Regions from separate parts of the Cellulomonas pasadenensis genome, predicted to be linked through region 1. Evidence: riboswitches for the same ligand, from Rfam matches in the RefSeq annotation. Region 1 holds a riboswitch; the other holds the start of a gene.

Region 1 (3,576 bases):
GGGTCGGTGTAGACGATCGTCTCCTTGTTGACGAGCACCCAGTCCGCAGCAGGTTGCACGTTGAGCACCGGTGCGGGGATGGGCAGCCGCCGGAAGTCCTCGGCGGAGAGCACGGGCAGGATGTCGGCCCCGCACCCGCCGAAGTCGACCCGCTGCCACGCACCCCATGCGGCGTCCGGGGACGGTCGCGCCCGCCGCCACAGCGACAGCAGCACGCTGTCCTCGCCGCACTCGGCGGGCACCGCGGTGTCGGCGCCGGCACCGCACGCGCCGTCGTCGTTCGCGATGACCCACATACCGGCGGCCTCCCGGCAGGCGACCGCGCGCCGGTAGTCGACGAGGTCGTACTCCGGACTGCCCTTGGTCCGCTCGTGCTTCAGGCGCTCTTGCTCGCCGTAGTAAGCGCCCATCTCGATGGCGCCGTGGCTGGCATGGGCCGCCGTGGCAATTCCACCGCTTCCCCCGGGAAGCGCGGTCGTCGTGATGACGACGCCAACAAGGACCGCTGCCCCGACGCGCAGCACGTGCGTCACGCGACCGTCTCTGACTCGAGCACGTCGACCTCCAGCACGTGCCACGCCTGGTCCCACTGCAGCAGCACGTAGAGGGTCGACCGAGTGCTGGGATTGCGCGCAACAGGCTGGTCGCCGTCGTACTCGATCGACTCGCTCTCGGTGACCTCCATGGTCACGGAGTAGGTGGAGCCGGGACTGATCTCCGTCGGCGACGTGGAGTGCACCTCGACATCCGCTCCTCGAAGGGTGCGTCCGCTGGCACCGACGACGCCGACCATCTCCTCCACGGCGCCGCAGAAGCCGCATTCCGGGCCAGACAGGGCTTGCCACTCGGAGACGTCCGCCGTGTTGCGCGTGTATGTGTAGAGGCGCATCGCGTGCATCGCGAAGGCTGCTGCCCCTTGGACCGATGGCGCGCCGGCATCTGCCGGCAGCGTCGGGAACACCGGCTGCGCGGGAAGGGACGCCGACGGCGTCGGAGTTGCCGTGCTCGACCGAGTCTCCGCAGCCGTCGGCCCCGTCGGCGTCGCGTCCCCCGTGCAGCCCGCCGCCACGAGACCCACGAGCACCGTCGCGGTCACGGCCGCACCCCGCCCACGCCATCGCATGCCCGGAAAGTACCGGTTCCCGCCTTTGTCGACGCCACCCGCGCCCACCCTGTGGATGGCGGCGGCGGAGGGCCGGCCGGGCGGTGTCGGTGCGCCCGGCTACAGTCACCACCGATCACGAAGCTCGGCCTCAAGCCCTCCGGCCGGCCGACTGGCAACCGCGCGGAGCGCTCGGTGCCCCCGGAGGAAGATCCGCCCGCGCCGCCCGGTGCGGGAAGACGCTCGACCCTCTCAGGAGGACCCATGGCTGCACCGTTCGACATCGACGCACCGCTGGGCACGCCCCGTCTCGGCTGCGTCGCCGAGGAGCGGGGGCACGTGCCGGCGTCATCGCGCGTGCGGGTCGCGGTGTCGGCGGCCGGCGAGACCTACCGCGTCACGGGCGTCGAGCGCGACGTCGCCGCCGACGGTCCGGACCCCAGCGACAGCGCCGACCGCCCGGACCGCACCGACAGCACTGACAGCACCGCGACCACCGCCGGCACCAGGAGCACCGAGGACACCGGCGACTCCGCCGGCACTGGCACCACCGGCAGCCCGACGCCGCCCTCGCTCACCGGCCGCCCCGGCGTCGTCCTCGCGACCCGGCACGACGGCGCCCCCGCGCGCTGGTGGGTGCACGACATCGCGCCGTTCGAGGAGCACGCGCGCAGCGCCGACCCGACGGTCCGCCTGCACGACGGCGGCGTCGTACGCGTGGGGTCGCGGTACAGGAGCGTCGCCACGGACGGCGCCGCGACGCCGTGCGTGGAGGGCGTCGTCCGGCCGACGGGCACTCGGTACGCCGTCCTGGAGCGGGCGCTGCCGCTCGACCCGACGCTCGTGGCGGTGCGTCCGCACACCGCGTCGCTGTACCGGCTCGACCCGCCGATGCGGACGCGCGGCGGCCCGGTCGCGCACGTCGTCGTGGTGGCGCAGCACGGCGAGGGCGGCGGCTGGACGCAGATCTTCGGGGCCGACCCGGACGCGCAGATGCGCCCCGGCGACCTGCCCGGCTCGTACGAGGGTGGCACCGACCACGTGGAGGCGCTGCAGCGCGCGGGCTACGAGGTCGTCCTCCCGCCGCTCTGACGGCACCCGTGCAGCGTTCGTCACGCCGGGCGCGACGAACGCTGCACACCCCCGCAGGCCCGCCTCAGCCCAGCGGTCCCAGGACCTCTCGCGGCGACCGGTCGGTCCCCAACCGCGACAGCGGCTCGAGCAGGCGCTTCTCCTCGTACCGGAAGTGCGTCTCCATGATCGCCTCGATGCCGTCGAGGTGGCGGTGCAGGTCGTCGCCGCGGGACCCGGCGTCCACCGCCGTCTGCAGCGCGCCGAGCAGCTGCGCGAGGACGCTGTGGTCCCGCGTCAGCTGCGACACGACGTCGGTGAGCGACGGGTCGAGCGCGACGAGCTCGGGGAACATCACCGCGTCCTCGCCGCGGTGGTGACCGTCGAGGGCGGCGCAGAAGCCGGTGCAGAAGAGGCGGAGGTCGGCGGCGAGCCGCGGGGACGTCGGCTCGGCGGCCGCGTCGTCGATCGCGTCGCGCGCGATCTGCAGGCTGTCTCGGAGGCGGGCGTGGACGTCGCGGAGCTGACGGTCCCACGCGACGACGCGTGCGGAAGGGTCGGTAGGCATGTGCCCCCGACGCTAGGCCCTCGGCGGCGGGCCCCGGAAGTCCCGCACGCGGACGAGGTCAGCCCGCGAGCGCCGCCCTGAGGAACGCGACGTCCTCGGCCTGCCGCTCCCCCGGCGTCTCGACGACCACGTCGCACCCGGCCTCCCGGACGACGTGCGCGATGAGCTCCGCGGGGATCGTCCCCGTGGCGAAGTTGGCGTGCCGGTCGCGGCTCGACCCGTGCTCGTCGCGGGAGCTGTTGGCGTGCACGAGGTCGATGCGCCCGGTGATGGCGGTGAGCCGCTCGACGATCGTCTCGAGGTCCTCGCCGGCCGCCCAGGCGTGGCAGGTGTCGAGGCAGACGCCGACCTCGTACTCGCCGATCGCGTCCCAGAGCATGGCCCAGCGGTCGAGGGTGCGGGCGCAGGCGTTCTCGCCGCCGGCGGTGTTCTCGACGAGCACGCGCACCGGGTACTCGGCGCGCGCGAACGTCTTACGCCAGTTGTCGATGCCGACGGCGATGTCGTCGCCCTCGCCGACGTGCCCGCCGTGCACGATCAGCCCGCGGGCGCCCAGGTCGGCGGCCGCGGCGGCGTGCTGCGCGATCATGTTGCGGCTCGGGATGCGGATGCGGTTGTTCGTCGACGCGACGTTGACCAGGTACGGCGCGTGCGCGTAGATGCCGAGGCCGGAGTCGACCAGCGCGTCGGCGTCCGGCCGCCGCACGGGCTTCTTCCAGCCCTGCGGGTCGGCCAGGAAGATCTGCACGGCCTGCACGTCGACCTCCGCAGCAGCCGCCACCGGGTCGTCGCCACGCACGTGCGCGCCGATCAGCACCACGTCGGTCCCCTTCCC
Region 2 (3,576 bases), on a different contig from region 1:
GGGACGGGGCTCGACTTCGGCACGCGCGTGATCCTCGACGGGGTCGCGGAGCTGGTCCGGCGGCGCGCGGAGCAGTGACCCGGGCCGTCGTCGACCCGACCCCAGCCCCGCCGGGGGCCCGGCACGCCCACACCCGCCGGCCCGCGCGCGCCGCGATGTCGCCGGTGGCGACCAGACTCGCCGCATGACCGAGACGCCCGAGCCCCCCGACCCCGCCGTGCCGCCCGCGGGCGACACCCTCCCCCTCGTCGCCGGCCGCTGCTTCGGTGACGGCGACCCCCTCTACGCCGCGTACCACGACGACGAGTGGGGCGTGCCGGTGCACGACGAGCACGCCCTGTTCGAGCGCCTCGCGCTCGAGGCGTTCCAGTCGGGCCTCGCGTGGATCACGATCCTGCGCAAGCGGCCCGCGTTCCGTACCGCGTTCGCAGGGTTCGACCCGGAGGTGGTCGCGCGGTTCGGCGACGACGACGTCGCGCGCCTCCTCGCGGACGCGTCGATCGTGCGCAACCGCGCCAAGATCGAGGCGACGATCGCGAACGCCCGCGCGCTGCTCGCGCTGCACGAGGCCGGCCGCACGGTCGACGAGGTCCTCTGGTCGCACGCCCCGGACGGGCCGCGCGAGCGCCCCGCGACGTGGGCCGACGTGCCGGGCCGCACCGCGGAGTCGGCGGCCCTGGCCCGCGAGCTGCGGGGCCTCGGCTTCCGGTTCGTCGGCCCCACCACGGCGTACGCGGCGATGCAGGCGTGCGGCGTCGTCGACGACCACCTCGCCACGTGCCCGGTCGTGTCACGACCCTGACGCACACCGGTGCGGGCGAACCGGTCAGCGCCGGACGGAACGGACGGCTCCGCGTCTCCCGGATGCTCCGCTGGGGTGACACGCGGTCCGGACACCTGTCCAGCACCCGGGGCCGCACTAAGGTGCCGCGCATGGTGGAGCAGCGCGACGGCGACGGACGGCACGACGCCGTGCGTGCCGCCCAGGACGCCTGGGAGTCCTCCGCCGCCCCCGACCCGAGCGTTCTCGCCGCGGTCCAGGACGGCCTGCTGTCCGTGCCGGCGGGCTCGCCGAGCGCGTGGTTCGGCGTGCCGCGCCAGCGCCGGTCCCGCGAGCAGCAGCCCTCGCAGTCGCTGCACCGCCGCGAGCGCTGAGGCGCTGCACACCCGCCCGGCACGCACGGCGGTGTCCGCGACGCGGCCCTGGTCGCCGCGCGCACTGATCGCTGCGTCCTGACCGCTGCACGGGACCGCGCGTCTCACTCACCGGGCGCCCCTGTCCGCCATCCGGGCACGCTCGCTACGCTCACCCCGACCATCCAGAGCGGCCGAGAGACCTGGCTCAGCGACGCCGCAGCAACCCCCCTCCTCGTCGAGGGTGTGGGTGCTTCCGCCAGGAACGATGGAGTGACGATGAGCGTGCTCACCCACGTCGCCGACCCCTCGGACGGCGGCGCGCCGCCCGCCGGCGGCGACCTGCCCCGTCCCGGACGCCGCGCCGGGACCGGGCGATGACCGCCGTGACCGACACCCGTGCGCCCGCCGTGACGGTCGAGGTGCCGACGCGCCCCGCACGCCGGCACGGCGCGCCGGCCGCCGCGCTGGACCGCCCGACGGTGTCGTTCGAGCTGTTCCCGCCGCGCGACCTCGACGCCGCGCCGCGACTGTGGGGCACGGTGCGCGAGCTCGAGGCGGCGGAGCCCGACTTCGTCTCCGTCACCTACGGCGCCTCGGGGCGCACCCGCCAGACCACGCGCGCCCTGGTCACGCGGCTGCTGCGCGAGACGAGCCTGAACCCGATCGCGCACCTGACGTGCGTCGGGACGTCCCGCGCGGAGGTCGCCACGATCGTCGAGGAGTTCCTCGACGAGGGCGTGCGCTCCTTCCTCGCCCTGCGCGGCGACCCGCCGGCGGGCCAGGCGGACTGGCAGCCGCACCCGGACGGCGTCGACACGGCCGCCGGGCTCGTCGAGCTGCTGCGCGAGATCGAGCGCCGGCGCTGCGCCGGCAGCCCGGCCCAGGCGGTCCGCGCGCGAGTGCGTCCGCTGTCCGTCGCGGTGGCGGCGTTCCCGCGCGGCAACCACGCGACTGGCGGCACGCGCGAGCAGGACGTGCAGGCGCTGCTCGCCAAGCAGCAGGCGGGCGCCGACTTCGCGATCACGCAGGTCTTCTTCGACGCCGAGGCGTACCTCGGCCTGGTCGCCGAGGCCCGCCGCGCCGGCGTCAGCATCCCGATCGTGCCCGGCATCATCCCGACCACCGACCCGGCGCGGCTGCTGCGCGTGCAGGAGCTCACGGGCGTGCCCGTGCCGCGGTCGCTGCTCGACCTGCTCGGCTCCGTCGACGACCCCGTCGAGCGGCACCGGCGGGGCATCCGCGCGAGCGTCGACCTGGTCAACTGCGTGCTCGACGGCGGCGCGCCCGGCGTGCACGTCTACACGTTCAACCGGCACGAGGCCGCCCTCGACCTGCTCGAGGGCGCCGACCTGCGCGGCGGCCGCACCGCACCCACGACGTCCACCGAGCCCGTCGGCGACCCCGCCGCCGTGCCCACCACGACACCCCGAGGTATCCCGTCATGAGCGACACCGTCCCCACGACCGCCGCCCCGGCGTTCCCCGCCGGCTCCGTCCTCGGCTACCCCCGCATCGGGCCGCGCCGCGAGCTCAAGAAGGCGCTCGAGGCGTTCTGGGCCGGCCGCACGTCCGCCGACGACGTCGAGGCCGTCGCCGCCGACCTGCGCCGCCGCACCCGCACGCGCCTGGCCGAGCTCGGCCTCGCGACCGACGCCCCGGCGATCCCGAGCGCGTTCTCGTTCTACGACCACGTGCTCGACGCCGCCGCGCTCGTCGGCGCCGTGCCGGAGCGCTTCGCCGACCTGCAGGACGCGGACGGCCGGCTCGACCTGGCCGGCTACTCCACGGTCGCGCGCGGCCGCGGCGACGACCTGCCGCTCGAGATGACGAAGTGGTTCGACACGAACTACCACTACCTCGTGCCGGAGATCGGCCCGGGCACCACGTTCCGCTACGCGAGCGACCGCCCGGTGACGGAGTTCGCCGAGGCCCTCGCGGACGGCGTGCTCACCCGCCCGGTCGTCGTCGGCCCCGTCACCTTCCTCGCGCTGGCCAAGCCGACCGAGGACGCGCCCGCCGGCTTCCACCCGCTGGACCGCCTCGACGACCTGCTGCCCGTGTACGCGCGCCTGCTCACCGAGCTCGCCGCCGCGGGCGCGACGTGGGTGCAGCTGGACGAGCCGGCGCTCGTGTCGGACTCGATCGGCGTGCCCGCCGAGACGCTGTACGAGGCGACCACCCGTGCCTACCGCGCGCTCGCGACCGAGCTCGCGCGCCCGGAGCGCCCCGCGATCCTGGTGGCCGCCCCCTACGGCGACCTCGGACCGGCGCTGCCGGTGCTCGCGGCGACCGACGTCGACGGCGTCGCGCTCGACCTCGTGCGCGGCGAGGCGCCCACCGTCGTCGCCCCCGGCCTGTCGACGAAGGTCGTCGTCGGCGGCGTCGTCGACGGCCACAACATCTGGCGCGCCGACCTCGACGCGAAGCTCGCCGTGCTCGA

Evidence for each region. Region 1 has a riboswitch for S-adenosylmethionine ahead of AB6N23_RS03875 (hypothetical protein). Riboswitches for the same ligand answer to the same signal wherever they lie in the genome.
Region 2: another riboswitch for S-adenosylmethionine. It lies ahead of AB6N23_RS12265 (methylenetetrahydrofolate reductase); the one in region 1 lies ahead of AB6N23_RS03875 (hypothetical protein).

What each region holds. Positions count from the first base shown of each region.
Region 1 is NZ_JBFTEP010000015.1:15,064-18,639, reverse strand. Features, by position in the region: gene AB6N23_RS03885 (hypothetical protein) at 1-533, opposite strand, end outside; gene AB6N23_RS03880 (DUF6318 family protein) at 530-1,096, opposite strand; SAM riboswitch class IV at 1,237-1,350, shown strand; gene AB6N23_RS03875 (hypothetical protein) at 1,367-2,194, shown strand; gene AB6N23_RS03870 (hemerythrin domain-containing protein) at 2,259-2,741, opposite strand; gene AB6N23_RS03865 (deoxyribonuclease IV) at 2,800-3,561, opposite strand.
Region 2 is NZ_JBFTEP010000083.1:49-3,624, forward strand. Features, by position in the region: gene AB6N23_RS12255 (DNA-3-methyladenine glycosylase I) at 185-802, shown strand; gene AB6N23_RS12260 (hypothetical protein) at 934-1,155, shown strand; SAM riboswitch class I at 1,313-1,420, shown strand; gene AB6N23_RS12265 (methylenetetrahydrofolate reductase) at 1,512-2,582, shown strand; gene metE (5-methyltetrahydropteroyltriglutamate--homocysteine S-methyltransferase) at 2,579-3,576, shown strand, end outside.